3 regions of the Streptomyces sp. SCA2-17 genome follow, and region 2 is predicted to be linked to each of the others. Evidence: riboswitches for the same ligand, from Rfam matches in the RefSeq annotation. Region 2 holds a riboswitch; each other region holds the start of a gene.
What was found. A riboswitch is a leader RNA that binds a small molecule or an ion and turns the genes downstream of it on or off. The one in region 2 is predicted to bind cobalamin.

Region 1 (3,265 bases), 1.5 Mb from region 2:
GCGGGAGATGTCCCCGGCGAGGATCGGCGGGCGGACGTAGCGCGTGCCGTACGACTGGACCCAGCCGTGCTGCGTGGCCAGATAGCCCGTCAGCTGCTCGGCGAAGTACTGCACCATGTCGTTGCGCTCGGGCTCGCCGTGCACGAGGACGTCGATGCCCGCCTTCTCCTGGTAGGAGATGACCTCGCGGATCTCGGCCTTGATGCGCTCCTCGTACGCCGCGGTGTCGATCCGCCCGGCGCGCAGGTCGGCGCGGGCGGTGCGCAGCTCGCTCGTCTGCGGGAAGGAGCCGATCGTGGTGACCGGCAGCAGGGGCAGGCCGAGGTGGGCCCGCTGGGCGGCGGCCCGCTGCTCGTACGGCTGCGAGCGGCGGCCGTCGGACCCGGTGACGGCGGCGGCGCGGGAGCGGACGGCCGGGTCGCGGGTGATGGCCGAGCCGGCCCGCGAGGCCAGGTCGGCGCGGTTGGCGGCCAGGGCGGCCGCGATGGTGTCGGGGCCCTGCGCCAGGCCGCGGGCCAGCGTGACCACCTCGGTGGTCTTCTGGCGGGCGAAGGCGAGCCAGCGGGCGATCTGCGGGTCGATGTCCCGCTCGGCCGCCGCGTCGAGCGGCACGTGCAGCAGGGAGCAGGACGAGGAGACGTCGACCCGGTCGGCGAGGCCGAGGAGCGTGCCGAGCACGGACAGGGACTTCTCGAAGTCGTTGATCCACACGTTGCGGCCGTTGACGACGCCGGCGAGGAGGCGCTTGCCGGGCAGCCCGCCCGCGGCCGCGAGGTCGCCGAGGTTGGCGGCGGCGGGGCCGGTGAAGTCCAGGGCGAGGCCCTCGACCGGCGCCTTGGCGAGGACCGGGAGGGCCTCGCCGAGCCGGTCGAAGTAGGAGGCGACCAGCAGCTTGGGCCGGTCGGTGCGGCCGCCCAGATCGCGGTAGGCGCGGGCGGCGGCGTTCAGCTCGGCGGGGGAGCGGTCCTGGACCAGGGCGGGCTCGTCGAGCTGCACCCACGCGGCGCCCGCGGCCCGCAGGTCGGCGAGCACCTCGGCGTACACCGGCAGCAGCCGGTCGAGGAGGGTGAGCGGCTCGAAGCCCGGGGCGACGCCCGGCGCGGGCTTGGCCAGCAGCAGGTACGTGACGGGGCCGACGAGCACCGGACGGGCCGTCAGGCCCAGCGCCAGAGCCTCCTTCAGCTCCGCGACCTGCTTGGTGGAGTCCGCGGAGAAGACCGTGTCGGGGCCGAGTTCGGGGACCAGATAGTGGTAGTTGGTGTCGAACCACTTGGTCATCTCAAGCGGTGCCACCTCCTGCGTGCCACGGGCCATGGCGAAGTAGCCGTCCAGGGCGTCGGCGTCGACGGCCGCGCGGTGCCGCGCGGGAATCGCCCCGACCATCACACTGGTGTCCAGGACGTGGTCGTAGAACGAGAAGTCTCCGGTGGGCACTTCGTGCACACCGGCCCCGGCCAGCTGCTGCCAGTTCGTACGGCGCAGTGCAGCGGCCGTGTCCCGCAGGGCACCGGCCGTGACGCGGCCCTTCCAGTACCCCTCGATCGCCTTCTTCAGTTCACGGCCCTGCCCCTGCCGGGGATAGCCGTGGACGGTGGCCTGTGCTGCCGCGGCTGCGGACTTGCTGGTCACGGAACTCTCCTTCGCGAGCGTGCGTGCGTCCATGACCCCGGGACGGGCGGAAGGCGCGAAGGAACGGCAGACCTGACGGGACACTGCCTGCCGCGGTGCGGTCGCCATTGCGCCGCCGCGTCGTGCCCGCCTGATGTGTGCGCCGACCCGCCCTCGAGGTCACCGGGATCTCCGTGCGCTCGGCAGCGCACGGGCAGTCGGCAGGTCTTCGGACTCGCGGGCACGCCACATGGCACCTAATGGCCGTCGCTTCCCGGACCCTTGCGGATCCAGTGCGTATGACGGCGGTCGTTCCCGCTCACCGCTGCGGGGCAGTCCCGGATTCCCACCGGGTTCCCTCTTGCGACGCGCCTGCCTGGCGAGCAGGGCGAACCAGCTGCACCGTCACTCTAGGCTGCGGGGCAGGGTCACGGAAGAGTGAAGTGGCGCGCCTCACGAGCCGGTTCGCGTGGCCAGGCGCAGCCGCAGCTCCATTTCGTGCTCGCCGGAGACGTGACCGCGGTGCTCGGCGGCGAAGGCGCGCTCCAGTTCTTCCTTGACCTGGCGGACCGGGTCGGCGGCCCCGAACAGGTCGGCCGTGACCGTGCCCGACAGGGGAGCCCGCCCCGGCTCTGCCGCGCCCTCGCCCCGCCGCGTGCGGGTGTCGACGGTCATGCACCAGATCATGGGGCCCGCGCCGGGCGCGCCCGGGCTGGTCTCGCTGCGCGGCGGTCCCGCTTCGGGGAAGACGGCCTCCAGGACGCCGAAGACGGCACCCGCGTCCTGATGGCCGCAGTCCGTCAGATGCACGCTGACGTGGTCCGCACTCTCCCGGGCATCCGTCACCTGCTCCTCCTCCGCCGTCGTTGCCGTGACCGGGGGCCGCCGCCGTGCGAGGGGAAGCCCTGCTCCGACCGTACGGCGCACCCGGGTTCCGTGCCGCGGGCTGTGCGACCATACGGGCCAGGTGCCCCGTTCCCGCCGGGAGATGCCGTCCCGGCTCCCGCGCCCTCACCCGAACGGTGGAATGCGCCCAAAGTAATTGACTGATTACGCTTGGTGCATGACCCTGTGGAGCCCCGCACCGCCGCCCTCGCAGTCCGCGTTGCGGGCCGCCGTGGCCGTGCTGGTCTCCGTCCTGCTGCTCTTCTCCGGAGGCAGCGGCACGGTGCTGGCCCTGGGCTCCGGCCCGGAAGAGAGCCCCGTGTCCGTGGAGTTCGCCAGTGCGGACGACTGCGTCGCGGACAACCGCACGCCCCGCGTCCAGGCCTCTCCCGGCAGGCGCACGTGCCTGCCCTCCTCACAGGACTCCGAGGGATCCGGATCCCCATGGGCATCCGGCTGCCGGCTGACACCGCCGGCACCCGAAGGCCCCGCGGCCACCGCGGGCCACGCGCGCAACGACGTCCTGCGCTGCTGAGAGGAACCCCCGCCCGTCCCGCCCCGTACGGGACGGGCCGTCGCGTCCGGCACGCCCGGAACTTCCCTCACACCACAGGCACGAGAAGCAGAGAGACGTCATGCCCCTCGATCCCGCGCGCGTCCTGAGCGCCTATCTGCGCGCCCAGGTCTACCGCGCCCCCGAGCCCGACCCCGAGCACGCCTCCGCCGCAGGCGCGCGGCCCCCGGCCGCCGCCCCGAACCCGCCGGCCCCGCC
Region 2 (3,265 bases):
GCCGCTCGGCGACGAGCGGGCCGACCTCGGTGGCGGGGTCGAGGGGGTCGCCGACGACGAGGGCGGAGGCGGCGGCCGCGAAGCGCTCGGCCAGCTCGGCGTAGTGGGCGCGGGGGGCGAGGATGCGGGTCTGGGCGACGCACGCCTGGCCGTTGTTCATCCAGGCCGTGGGGGCGATGCCGGCGACGGCCGCCTCCAGGTCGGCGTCCGGCAGGACGATCGCCGCGGACTTGCCGCCGAGCTCCAGGGTGACGCGGGTGAGGTGGCGCGCCGCGACCTCCATGACGCGCTTGCCCGCCGCGACCGAGCCGGTGAACGCCACCTTGTCGACGCCGGGGTGCCCGACGAGGTACTCGCTGACCTCCCGGCCGGCGGGCAGGATCGACAGGACGCCCTCCGGCAGGCCCGCCTCCGTGACGATCTCCGCGAGGAGGTACGCGTCCAGGGGCGTCTCCGGCGACGGCTTGAGCACCACCGAGCAGCCCGTGAGCAGCGCGGGCGCGAGCTTGGCGGCCGTCACGAGCTGCGGGACGTTCCACGGCACGACGGCCGCGACGACGCCGACGGGCTCGCGCCGCACCAGCAGCGGCCCGAGGGCGCCGGCCCGCCGCTCCTCGTAGGGCAGGCCGCGGGCGACGGCTATGGCGCAGTCCCACACCATCATCGCGCCGAGGGCCTGGGCGAGGACGCTCCAGGAGTACGGGGAGCCGTTCTGGGCGGAGACGACCCGGGCGATCTCCTCGTGCCGGGCGGCGATGCCGTCCTTGATGCGGGTGACGACCTCGATGCGCTCGGCGAGGGGCCGGTCGGCCCAGACGCCGGAGTCGAAGGCCGTGCGGGCCGCGGCGACGGCCCGGTCGACGTCCTCGCGCGAGGCGTGCGGGACGCGGCCGATGACCTCCTCGGTGTGCGGCGAGACGACGTCGATGACGGCGCGGCCGAGCGGGTCGGCCATGGCGCCGCCGATGAAGAGCTGTCCGTATTCGACCGGTCCGTGCCCGGCCGCCCCGTTCCCGTGCCGCTGGTTCACGGCCGGCCCGTTCCCCTGCTGGTTCACGACCGGTCCGTTCCCGTGCTGGTTCATGATCCGGATGCCTCCCGCGGGTGTGCGGAGTCCTGCGCGCCGTAACCAAAGAACTGACGCAGCATCAGAGACTCGGCATCAGACACTTAGCAGCCCGCCCGGCGGCGGGCAACAGTCCGCCGGACCGTTGATCTTCAACCCGGCCGGTTAAAGTGTCCGTGACAACTTCATCCCGCCTCGGAACGGGGGAAGCCGGTGCAAATCCGGCGCTGACCCGCAACCGTGACTACGGCCCGCCGCCCGGCGACCGTACGAGCCGGACCACCCGGTCCAGGCGGCAGGCTTCCGGAACCGGTCGTACCGCCTCGGCGGTGCCGCCCGTTCCACCGGCACCGCCGAGGTATGCGGAGCCGAGCCCGGTGCCACCGCGCGCGGCCGCGCGGGGAGGCGGCGGTGCGCGGCCGCGGACCCGTCGGCCGGCCCACGCCCCCGTCCCCGCCCCCGCAGTGACACCCACCGAGAGGCTCGACCCCATGGCCCCCTCCCTCGCCGTCCACGCGCGCCGCGGCGCCGCGGCCCTGGCCACCGCCGCCGTCCTGGGCGCGGCCGCGGCCCCCGCCGCCTTCGCCGACGGTTCACCGTCCCCGGCGCCGGGGCTCTACGGCACGGCCGACCCGAAGTTCGACGGTGTCTTCCGGCAGTCCCTGGCCTTCATGGCGCAGAACGCCATGGGCGTCACCCCGGCCAAGCCGGCGGTCGACTGGCTCGCGGGCCAGCAGTGCGAGGACGGTGGCTTCCCCGGCTACCGGGCGGACACGGCCAAGGCGTGCGACCCGAAGAAGGACGAGTTCACGGACGCCACCGCCGCGGCCGTGCAGGGCCTCGCGGCCGCGGGCGGGCGCGCGGACGCCGTCAAGAAGGGCCTGGACTGGCTCAAGGCCCACCAGAACGACGACGGCGGCTGGGGCTACCAGGCCGGCAGCCCCAGCGACGCCAACTCCACCTCCATCGCGCTCGGCGCGTTCGCGGCGGCCGGCCAGGACCCGGCCAAGGACGCCGTCAAGAACGGCAAGAACCCCATCGAGACGCTGCTGACCTTCCAGCTCGGCTGCGACGCGAAGGAGGGCGAACGCGGCGCGTTCGCGTACCTGAAGGACGACAAGGGGCTGCGCGCCGACAACCTCGCCAGCGCCGCCGCCGCACTCGCCACGCTCGGCAAGGGCTTCCTCTTCGAGCCCCTGAAGAAGGACGCCGACCAGCCCGTCAAGGCGCTGGAGTGCCCGGCCGGCGACGAGAAGGCCAGGCCGAAGGACGCCGCCGCGGCCGCCGGTGCCGTGGACGGCTACCTCGTGGCCACCATGGACAAGAACGGCGGCTACCTGCTGCCGTCCATGCCCGGCGCCCCCGCCAAGCCCGACCAGGGCAACACCGCCGACGCCGCCCTCGCCCTGGCCGCGGGCGGCCACCGCGCCGCCGCCGAGAAGCCCCTGAAGTGGCTCCGGTCCAAGGAGAGCGGCACGGCCGAGTGGGCCAAGGGCCAGCCCGGCCGGCTCGCCAAGCTGATCCTCGCCACGCGTGCCGCGGGCGGCGACCCGCGCGACTTCGCGGGCGCGAACCTCGTGGACCAGCTGAACGCCACCGGCCCGGCCCCGGAGAAGCACGCGACGGGCGGCATGGGCAAGGAGGACGAGGAGAAGAAGGACGACTCCGTCACGATCAACGTGTGGTGGATCGTCGGCGTCGGCCTGGCCTTCGGCGCCGGCATCGGCTTCCTGATCAGCGGCCGCAAGAAGAAGCAGCGGCAGCTGTGACGCGGGCCGTCGCGGTGCGCGGCGGCGCGGTCGTCACCGCGCTCGCCGCCGTACTCGTCGCTGCCCTCGTCACGCTCCTCGGTGCCGCCCCGGCGCAGGCCGCCGGCTACCGGTACTGGTCGTTCTGGCAGAGCTCCGGCGGCCAGTGGGCGTACGCGACGCAGGGACCGGGCACGGCGCGGCCCGGCGACGGGGACGTGATCGGGTTCCGGTTCGCGGTCAGCGCGGACTCCGCCGACGCCGCGAAGCCGCGCGCCGCGGCCGGCTTCGGGGAGGTCTGCGACCGTACGGCCGCCAAGGACGGGGCGAAGCGCGTCGCCGTCGTCCTCGACTTCGGCACGCCCGCGGACGCGCCCGACGGCGAGACGCCGCCCGCGGCCCGCTCGGCCTGCGCCCAGGTGGGCGAGGACGCGACCGCGGGCGAGGCGCT
Region 3 (3,265 bases), 450 kb from region 2:
GGCGCGATCGTCTGGAACCTGCTGACCTGGCTCGCCGGTCTGCCCTCCAGCTCCTCGCACGCCCTCTTCGGCGGTCTCATCGGCGCGACGATCGTCTCCGTCGGCTTCGACGCGGTCAATGCCGACAAGGTCGTCATGAAGGTCCTCATCCCCGCCGTCGCCGCGCCGATCGTGGCCGGCCTCGCCGCCTGGTGCGCGACCCGGCTCACCTACCGGCTCGCCCGCGGCCGCGACGAGCGCGACACCGCCAAGGGCTACCGCGCCGGGCAGATCGCCTCGGCCGCCCTGGTCTCCCTCGCCCACGGCACCAACGACGCCCAGAAGACGATGGGCGTGATCACCCTCGCGCTCGTCGCCGGCGGCGTCGTCGCGCCGCACTCCGACCCGCCGATGTGGGTCATCGTCTCGGCCGGCCTGGCCATCGCCCTCGGCACGTACCTGGGCGGCTGGCGCATCATCCAGACCCTCGGCAAGGGCCTCACCGACATCAAGCCCGCGCAGGGCTTCGCCGCCCAGACCGGCGCCGCGACCGTGATCCTCGCCTCCTCGCACATCGGCTTCGCGCTCTCCACCACCCAGGTCTGCTCCGGCTCGATCATGGGCGCCGGCCTCGGCCGCAAGGGCGGCGTCGTGCGCTGGTCCACCGCCGGGCGCATGGTCATGGCCTGGGGCCTGACCCTGCCCGCGGCCGGCCTCGTCGCCGGCGGCGCGGCCCTCCTCGCCGACCAGGGCGACTGGGGCGTCGGCGCGGTCGCCGTCCTCGGCCTGGGCGTCTCCGCCGCGATCTGGCTGGCCTCGCGCCGCAAGCCCGTCACCCACGACGACCTGGACGCGCGCGACGCCGTCGCCGGCGCCGAGCCGGCCGGTGTCGTCACCGCGGCCCTGCAGGCCGTCGCCCCGCCGCCGGCCGGGCCCCTGGCCTCCGCGGCCTCCCCCTCCCCCGAGGCCGGGCGGGCTCCTGCCGCCGCCGCGGCGAGCTAAGGCATAAGGAAGACACAGCATGCACATCGACTGGGCAGCTCTCGGCCAGGTCTTCGGCGTCAGCCTCGTGGTGACGGTCGGCCTGGTGGGCATCTTCACCCTCGGCATCATGGGCACGGCGCCCCGCACGGGGGCCTCGGCGGACGCGGCCGCGGGTACGGGCGCGGGGGCGCTCGCGCGCTCCGGCGCGTACGCGTGCTTCGCCCTGTGCGCGGCGGCCGTGGGCTACGGCATCTACTTGATCGTGGCGTAAGCGCACGCTCCGACGACGACGGCCGGGCCCCCGAGGGGGCCCGGCCGTTCGCGTGCCCAGGGGCAATTCCGTTGCCGCGCAACAGAACTCCCGCCGGAGGCGTCCGCGTCGGGCCAGGTCAGACATGAGTTGACGGCGCCCGCGGCGCATGGTGGACTTCCGGAGCCAAACGGCGACAGCAGAGGAAGCCGGTGCGAATCCGGCGCGGTCCCGCCACTGTCACCGGGGAGCGTCTCCCCACACCATGGCCACGGCGGCGAGCCGGAAGGCCGGGGCGGACGCGGATCCGGGAGCCAGGAGACTCTGGTCGCCGGTCACGTCGAGCCAGGGCGCGGACCCTGAGTGAGGACACATCGTCATGCCCGGCGCCCGCCACCGAACGCCCCGCAGCACCCTCTTCCCCCGCCGAGGCGTGACGGCGGTCTGAGCCGATGCGTGCCGACCCGATCGGTTTCGCGTGCGGCGCCGCCCTCGGCTTCCTCGGTGACCGCGTCCTGGGCGACCCCCGCCGCGGCCACCCCGTCGCCGCGTTCGGCCGCGCCGCGCTCGCCGTGGAGCAGCGCCTGTGGCGCGACGACCGCGGCCGCGGCGCCCTGCACACGCTGGTGTGCGCCGGGGGCGCTGCCGCCGGCGCCGCGCTGCTGGCCCGTACCGTACGCGCCTCCCGTTCCCGTACCGCCGAGGTCGCGCTGACCGCCGCCGCCACCTGGGCCGTGCTCGGCGGCACATCGCTGGGCCGCGAGGCGCGCGCCATCGGGGGCGCGCTCGCCGCCGGTGACGTGGACGTCGCCCGCGAGCGCCTGCCGCACCTGTGCGGCCGCGACCCGCAGGCGCTGGACGGTCAGCAGATCGCCCGCGCCGTCGTGGAGTCGGTGGCCGAGAACACCTCGGACGCCGTCGTCGGCGCCCTCGTGTGGGGCGCGTTCGGCGGCGTGCCCGGCCTGGTGGCGTTCCGGGCCGTGAACACCCTGGACGCCATGGTCGGCCACAAGTCGGCCCGTTACCGCCGCTTCGGCTGGGCCTCGGCCCGCCTGGACGACGTGGCCGGCTGGCCCGGCGCCCGCCTGACCGCCGCCCTCACCGTCCTCGCGGGCCCGGACCGGCGCGGCGCCTGGCGCGTGGCCCGGCGCGACGCTTCCCGTCACCCGAGCCCCAACGCGGGCCCCGTGGAGGCGGCGTTCGCGGGGGCGCTCGGCGTGCGGCTGGGCGGCACGCTCGCGTACGCGGGCCGGGTCGAGCACCGCCCCGTCCTGGGCGCGGAGAACCGCCCCGTGCGGACGGACGACATCGAGCGCGCGGTACGCCTCTCGCGCCGCGTGTCGCTGCTGGCCCTGGGGACGGCGGTGGCGGCCCGCACAGTGGGCAGCCTGTTGACGACGGCAAGGAGGAACCGGTGACGGCTGACAGGAGCGGGCCCGGGGGCCCGCTGGGCGGGGGCCTGCTGGTGGCCGGCACCACCTCGGACGCGGGCAAGAGCGTGGTGACGGCCGGCATCTGCCGCTGGCTGGTCCGCAAGGGCGTCAAGGTCGCGCCGTTCAAGGCGCAGAACATGTCGCTCAACTCGTTCGTGACGCGCGAGGGCGCGGAGATAGGCCGCGCGCAGGCCATGCAGGCGGCCGCGGCCCGCGTGGAGCCGAGCGCGCTCATGAACCCCGTCCTGCTGAAGCCCGGCGGGGACCGCAGCAGCCAGGTCGTCCTGATGGGCAAGCCGGTCGGCGAGCTGAGTGCCCGCGGCTACCACGCGGGCCGCCAGGAGCAGTTGTTCGGCACGGTGACCGAGTGCCTGGAGGAGCTGCGGCGCACGCACGACGCGGTGATCTGCGAGGGCGCGGGCAGCCCGGCCGAGATCAACCTGCGGCGCAGCGACATCGTCAACATGGGCATCGCCCGGGCGGCCCGGCTGCCCGTGGTCGTGGTGGGCGACATCGACCGCGGCGGGGTCTTCGCGTCGTTCTTCGGCACGACGGCGCTGCTGTCGCCGGAGGACCAGGAGCTGATAGCGGGTTACGTCGTCAACAAGTTCCGGGGCGA

Region 1: another riboswitch for cobalamin. It lies ahead of metE (5-methyltetrahydropteroyltriglutamate--homocysteine S-methyltransferase); the one in region 2 lies ahead of PS271_RS07280 (SCO2321 family membrane protein).
Region 3: another riboswitch for cobalamin. It lies ahead of PS271_RS05305 (cobalamin biosynthesis protein); the one in region 2 lies ahead of PS271_RS07280 (SCO2321 family membrane protein).

Annotation. Positions count from the first base shown of each region.
Region 1 is NZ_CP117521.1:108,593-111,857, reverse strand. It holds gene metE (5-methyltetrahydropteroyltriglutamate--homocysteine S-methyltransferase) at 1-1,629, opposite strand, end outside; cobalamin riboswitch at 1,812-2,021, opposite strand; gene PS271_RS00510 (hypothetical protein) at 2,062-2,454, opposite strand; gene PS271_RS00505 (hypothetical protein) at 2,672-3,028, shown strand; gene PS271_RS00500 (hypothetical protein) at 3,129-3,265, shown strand, end outside.
Region 2 is NZ_CP117521.1:1,633,706-1,636,970, forward strand. It holds gene PS271_RS07275 (aldehyde dehydrogenase) at 1-955, opposite strand, end outside; cobalamin riboswitch at 1,218-1,371, shown strand; gene PS271_RS07280 (SCO2321 family membrane protein) at 1,558-2,835, shown strand; gene PS271_RS07285 (SCO2322 family protein) at 2,832-3,265, shown strand, end outside.
Region 3 is NZ_CP117521.1:1,188,027-1,191,291, forward strand. It holds gene PS271_RS05295 (inorganic phosphate transporter) at 1-981, shown strand, start outside; gene PS271_RS05300 (hypothetical protein) at 1,001-1,234, shown strand; cobalamin riboswitch at 1,417-1,537, shown strand; gene PS271_RS05305 (cobalamin biosynthesis protein) at 1,666-2,631, shown strand; gene PS271_RS05310 (cobyric acid synthase) at 2,661-3,265, shown strand, end outside.